DNA from 2 places in the Periweissella cryptocerci genome. Region 2 is predicted to be linked to the other one. Evidence: predicted binding sites of a transcription regulator. Region 2 holds the regulator's gene; the other holds the start of a gene.
The links. Region 2 encodes LexA, which represses DNA repair genes until DNA is damaged. Its sites were predicted from a motif close to CNAACANNTGTTNG; they were not measured.
Positions count from the first base shown of each region.

Region 1 (3,428 bases), 870 kb from region 2:
GCTGATCACCCATGTTGGTCTGCATCTTATCAAATAATTCGCGCATTGAATAAAATGTCGCCATATCAACCCCACTTTTCGCTTAAATTCAATACTTGTATATACCAAAAATCAACAATTCGTAAAATAAGTATTGCACCCCATTCTACCCTATTTAATCCGCAACTTCACTATCCAGTTTGCAGCAATTCAGCTATTTACATTCAGCCTTATCCGGGGAACACCTAATTGCAATACACAAAATGCGTTTTCTTCCTATAAACAAAACCGACCCAACACAATCCCTCGTGTCAGGTCGGTTTTCATTTACTAGAAATAATCCGCCAATATCGGCTTCTCAATTTGCACCAGCCGGTCAAATTCTGCGACATCCAAATCCTCCGCGACCGTAATTCGGCCAGCAAACACTAACTCGGCAAATGTCCGATACCCCATCAGCCACTGTGTCAGCGCTTGAATATCAGTGCTGAAATCAACTTCGGCTTCGGCAGGTGGTGTCGCTAGTTTTTGCGTTTGCCAGTTTTCGGCAACTGCAAACGCACCGTCATTCCAAGTGGCATTGTCATCATGCACGGCCATCACAAAACTACGCGATACATAATTACGCACCGGATACTGGTTCAAAAATTCTACCAAATTCACAATCCGCGCCTGCATATCTGGTACGAGTTCCGCCTTGGCACGATTAGGCTCAGGCATTTGCTGCAAGACCCGAATCTTTGTCGCATCGCTTTGTGGCGAGACGTACGTGAACGTATCGAATGCCCCCGCGTGACTTTGAATGAACCGCGTCGTCGCATTTTGCGCGGCCATCGTAGTGTTCACCCATTCTTTGATATTAAAATTCATTCCATCAAAGTTATAAATCACGTAACCCTGTGGTTGCCCCGCATCATCAAAATAAATCGCAAAGTTCAGCCCAGCTAACTTCTTGCCATACCAATATTGCCACCACCAAGATGCCCGTTTAAGCGCACCGCGGTGCATTTCCGGATTGTCACGATAGACTGCGGCCATCAGTGGTTGCGCCTCATCAAATGACAACCGTTTGATGTCACCTGCCGTTTTGGCACCATGGGGGAAATCGGACGCCGCCCAAGTCAGCTGCATATGATTAAAAATTTGTTCATAGCCAAACCGACGATAGAACCCATATGAAAATGGTGCCAGATACGAAATGACCACCCCATCTGCATATTCATCATCCAAAATTCGCGCCATCAGTTCACGAATACCACCATTCCCGCGTGTCTCCGGATAACTCGCCACATACCCAATCCCAGTTGCCTTGTATGTCGTACCCCAGAAATCGACATCAAATGGCGTCACAATCACATCACTTGAAATTTTGCCGTCACTTTTAAAACTATAATTAAGTGAGTGTTCAGCAAAAAAATTAAACGCCGTCTCCCCACCGGTTGGTACTTTATGAAACGCATATTTGATTAATGCAAAAAGCTCTGCATAGTCAGTTTTAGTTAATTTTTCAATCATCAGCTGCTCCCTCATAAACTTGTACAATTCTTTACAAACTATTAATAATCCCCGCATAGTTCAAAACCAGCACAACGCCCGTCGTCAAACTACCCAGGAACGCCAAGATAACGATCCCGTACCCCAACGTAAAATTGCTATACCATTCCCACGCGTATTTTTTCAATCGCACGCCTTGATAACTCACCAACACAATCACCCCAAGAATCGCTAAAACGACCCCTTGAATGACAAATTGTAACGAGTCATCCCCATTCACATAAGCAGTATAGTTAAAGAAACTCGCCACGCCAATTATTATCGCCGCAATTATTCCCATCAGGTCCTCCTTCTTTCAGCAGCCCAAGTTCGCATGCTAATCAATCATCAATTTTTGCAAACCGCTGAGCAGTTCCTTGGCTTCATCGGGAGTCAACGTAATACCTTTCCCCATCTTGCCATGTTCAGGATCCCACGAACGAATATCCAATTTAGGATCACGGTCATTCCACGAAATCAAATTCAATTCCGTCGTCCATCCTTTGGCATTCGTCGATAAGGTCGCAATGTGTTCTGTAATTTCAAATTTTAATTCCGCCATAATTCGTATCCCCTTTTCACGTTCAAAATAACGTTTGCTAAATTACATCATCAAAATCAAGCTACCTTAATTATAACAGACTCCAAAAATGCTTGATATTTTTTACCAAATTGGACATTTTCAGACATATCCAATCAATGTGCTTGTGGTTACAGTTGCGGATTATGCAACAAAAAACGCTAATACTTATTAAAAAGCATTAGCGTGTTCTCTTGTCTGATAAAGCCAGCACTTCTGCAAAATACGTTAGGTTCGCACAATTAGAGAACCTCATTCAATACATTATCTATCACCCACAGAAAAATTTGTTGCGTCAATATCTAACAACTCAATTATCTTTTCTGAATTTTTTATGACAAAACGTACATCTACATCAGTAACTTCGCCGTCCTTATAATCAGCCTTAATTCGCTTACGCATAAGTTTCAAACCCAAAGTGCCAACTTGTTCTATTTCAGGTGTTTGCCATTACCTATACTTACTAGATTCTAGGGCTTGCCACATACCCGTATGCGAATTCCCGCCAGAATAATCAGGGTTTACTTGCCCAATTAGTCCCCCAGTTACACGACGCACGGTGTAATAAATCCCATAATATGCACGAGAAATCATTATTCTCCGGCTTAGTTCATCTTTTATATTTCCATCTTTATACTCGTTACTGGCAAAAGTGTAGAATTTAAAAAAGTCATACATTATACATCCTCATCAAGTTCAAGCAGATATAAATGATTCAAGTTATGTTCAACCATCCAACTATCCACCTCGTTCAATTTGTCAAAATCGGTGTCAAATGATGACCTACTGGTGTTAATTGTAAATACCATTTTCTGGACGTCAGAATCATATTCATAGTGATATTGATTTTGACCAAATTGATCATCTAACTTTGCAAGTAAGGACCTATCAGGGGTGAAATTATTCGAGACACCCTCATTAATTTTCATCTCATGTGTCGGTGTCTTTACTGAGGTACTAGCATCTGCACTCGGCAACGTAATCATTTGCGTGCCAAAAACAAGTGTCGTAGTAAGGGCAGCTGTACCAGTCAAACTAATATTCTTTTGAAATGACATGTGATAAACCTCCTACTTTGAGACATCCGTTTCCACAACGAAAAACTTTTGGCTGTACTCCATTCCATCAATCGTAGCAACTGCTTTAAATGCACCTGCATTTGCGATAAAAACATTTCGCAAATCAGCATTCATATTAACGCTATTCATCTTCGGATCGAGTTGGACATCAGTATTTGGTAATTCAAAAACCACGTCGTCCGTTTTCAGATTGATAACCTTTAATCCCAATTCAAAAGAAGTAATATCCTCAAAGTTAGCTACAAAAACACTCAATG
Region 1 covers NZ_CP037940.1:2,613,613-2,617,040, reverse strand. The annotation lists gene EQG49_RS11670 (endonuclease III domain-containing protein) at 1-64, opposite strand, end outside; gene EQG49_RS11665 (GNAT family N-acetyltransferase) at 310-1,494, opposite strand; gene EQG49_RS11660 (hypothetical protein) at 1,526-1,813, opposite strand; gene EQG49_RS11655 (YdbC family protein) at 1,850-2,074, opposite strand; gene EQG49_RS11650 (hypothetical protein) at 2,770-3,150, opposite strand; gene EQG49_RS11645 (hypothetical protein) at 3,163-3,428, opposite strand, start outside.
Region 1: a site for LexA is predicted at 2,098-2,111, ahead of EQG49_RS11655 (YdbC family protein). Genes of this name have one in related genera too.

Region 2 (3,428 bases):
TGCTTTATCCAGAAGGTACTCAAGAAGACGAAGAAGTTGATATCCAAGCCTTTGCATTTAACCCTGATGAAGACGGCGAAGCAACTGAAGGCGACTTGCAACCAATCGAAGACGACGAAGAATGGGCAATGGTTGAAGAGGTGTTGAACACTTTCCTCGACGATGATGACAACTTCGAAGCTTAATTAACAGTGAATCAGGATTTGCAGTGATGCGAATCCTTTTTCTTTGCACACTTTGTTAGCAAAGTGTGGGCCCCATTTCGTCTGACGTGGGATTGAATAAAATTGGCCACTGGCCACTGCGTGCCAGTAAATTACTTGGCGCACCACGCTGGAAGCAACCTCCCAAGCCAGTATGTGCTTATGCCTGCGAACCGGCAACGCAAAACATCCCAGCATTTTGTTGCACAAAATACTGAATCTAATCCTAACGCGATTAGATTAGCCTTGCAGGCTGGATGTCTGTCTTGGGCAATTCGGGATAGCTGGCAGTCTAATGGCTAAAGCCAAAAGACTGCTCACATTTGTAGCTACGCTGGACAAATAAGGCCCGGTCGGCTCTACCCTCAGCGACAAACCCGACACGTGGTGTCACGTCCCATTTCGGTGTAAAGCCTGCCGGCCACAAAGTGATTTTCAGTCACTCCGCTAGATAAGTGTGGAATTATTGATTACTGCTAAACTTGCAGCGACAAGGATTAGGGCATATTACTAGTCAGACTGCCTACTCAAATTAACGAAGAGGCTGGACTTTAGCTCGCACCGTGATGGCATAATCAGTAACGGGTTTGGTTACTGATTATGGATTTGTGAAGATGGTTACCGCGTTAGCGAACCAAGCTTCGCAAACATTTGAAGACCGCACTGTGGCTTCAAATGCTTGTCTTCCATCACGGTGTCCAGACTGGTTCCAGCCTCGTAGTGGGAATCGAACTGAGACACATATCCAAATCCCGCGCTAGAATAAATAGTAAATCACTTAGCGCACCACGCTGGAAACTATAGAAGCAACATTTAAAAAGAAGAGGAAAAATTTATGAGTACACACGCAGTTACGATTGTGACGCAATCGATGGTTGGCAATGAACCAGAACCGTTTTTTGATGTCATTACTTTTTTGGCAGATTTAGATGAAACACAGGCTGAAGACGTGGCTTACTTGCGGGAATTAGCCGAAAAGACACAACTTAGTCCAGCGTATGAAGAAGACGGGCAAAAAGTGTATGATGTTGTTGGCAAAGTGATTGATGTTTATGAATTAATTGATGAAATTACCTTTACGGGGAACCCAGAAGTTAATAGTCGCCAAATTTTGCCAGCTAAGCCAATGAACCTCGAACAATTTATCGAGACTTACTACAGCGATTACGTACTTGAGGACGCTGAAAGCTAACGTGTTCGTAATTTTAGAACGAGTATTAGCTGTTTATGCAAAAAATATCGAACAAATAACGAACGTTCGTTTGAAATGTTCTTCACTATTCGGTATACTATAAATAATAGATGAACTGAAAACAGTGAAAGAGGTGATCGCATGGTACGCGGCGAAAGCAAACAAATGGAAGTGCTTCGATTTATTTATGAGAAGCAATCACAAAAAGGTTATCCGCCAACAGTCCGTGAAATTGGTGAAGCGGTCGGCTTATCATCAACATCAACGGTCCATGGCCATATTGACCGCCTACAAAAAAAGGGTTACTTAAAAAAGGATCCAACAAAACCCCGGGCGATTGAAATCACACCACCAGGCCTTGAAATGCTTGGGGTTTCAGCAACGCCAGGTAAGATTCCGGTCTTAGGGGTCGTTACGGCAGGGGAACCAATCTTGGCCGTTGAAGAACGGACGAATGAGTTCTTTCCATTGCCTAGTGATTTAGAAGCGTATGATGGCGATTTATTCATGCTCAACGTGCGGGGAACATCAATGATTAATATTGGTATTCTCGATGGTGATAAGGTCATCGTCCGTAAGCAAGATCATGCTGATAATGGTGATATTGTGGTCGCAATGACCGACACGGATGAAGCAACTGTTAAGCGCTTCTTCAAGGAAAGTGATCACTTCCGCTTACAACCGGAAAACGACACGATGGCGCCAATTATTTTGACGGATGTCACGGTTTTAGGTAAAGTGGTTGGCTTATACCGGAATTCAGTCTATTAATAACAATAGGAGGTCCTGACTTTGGAAGCAGAAAAGTTACGCCAACGAATTAACGAATTAGGTGCAAAACGTAAAAAAGAAGGCTTAACTGAAGGTGAAGAACTGGAACGGCAAGCATTGCGTGAAGAGTTTTTGGAAAACTTTCGGAAGTCTTTCCGTTCACAAGTTGAAATGATGCAAGTCTTCGACGATAACGGCAAAGAAGTTACCCCTGAAAAAGTACGTGAAATTCAACGAAAGAAAGGGCTACGGGACGATTAGCCCTTTTTTTCTGTGTTAGAATAAAGTAAACTAGAATATGAACTTTAAAATGTAGGAGAAAAGACATGAATACAGCGCTCGCAATCGTATTAATTGTCGTTGCTTTGATTGTCGGTTTAGTTGCTGGCTTCTTCATTGCTCGTAAGTATATGGAAACTTACTTGAAGAAGAACCCACCAATTTCCGAAGACATGATTCGCTCAATGATGATTTCAATGGGTCAAACACCTTCACAAAAGCGTTTGAACCAAGTTATGGCATCTATGCGTAACAACAAGTAAGATAAATAAAAAAGCCACGACGCTAAGTCATGGCTTTTTATTTATAATATGCGTGTGGTTAACATGGTACGTAACCAGTTATTCTTCGGGGATTTTCGCTTTTTCGGGGTGTTGGTCAACGTAAACGAAATCCGGATTCAGCTCTTTATCCAAGGCGTCAAAGGCGGTTTGCATTTGAGCTCCGATTTCTTCGACGCGCGCTTCCGTTAATTTGTCACGGCGATCGATGTAAATGGGATCACCAAAGTTCAACTCAACGTTGTTACGCTTGAACAGGCCGCCAAATGTCAAAGGTCCTTGATAGACAATGGGCACGATTGGTTTGCCAGATAATTTCGCAATCATCATGGCACCAGACTTGATGTCGTTACTGTGACGCGAACCACTAGGGAAGATAATCAAGCCGAGATCGCCGCTTTTCAAGTTCTTGACGGGAGTTTTAATCACTGATGGACCAGGATTAGCTCGGTCAACGGGGAAGGCATTAGCGCCAACGAGAATCCATTTTAGGATGGGGTTCTTGAATAATTCGATTTTAGCCATGAAACTAAATTTCAATGGAGCCGCGGCTAACGCAAAGTAAATTGGATCCCACCAAGTCCGGTGTGGACCGGCTAAGATATAAGTACCTTCGGGTAATTTATCGTAGTTGCGAATTTGAGGTTTTCCATTGATAATATATAACAGGGCGCGAGCAAAACCGCGCAAAAATGAATAAAG
Region 2 covers NZ_CP037940.1:464,356-467,783, reverse strand. The annotation lists gene EQG49_RS02105 (DUF1292 domain-containing protein) at 1-185, shown strand, start outside; gene EQG49_RS02100 (hypothetical protein) at 1,039-1,395, shown strand; gene lexA (transcriptional repressor LexA) at 1,537-2,166, shown strand; gene EQG49_RS02090 (DUF896 domain-containing protein) at 2,188-2,427, shown strand; gene EQG49_RS02085 (YneF family protein) at 2,493-2,708, shown strand; gene EQG49_RS02080 (lysophospholipid acyltransferase family protein) at 2,787-3,428, opposite strand, start outside.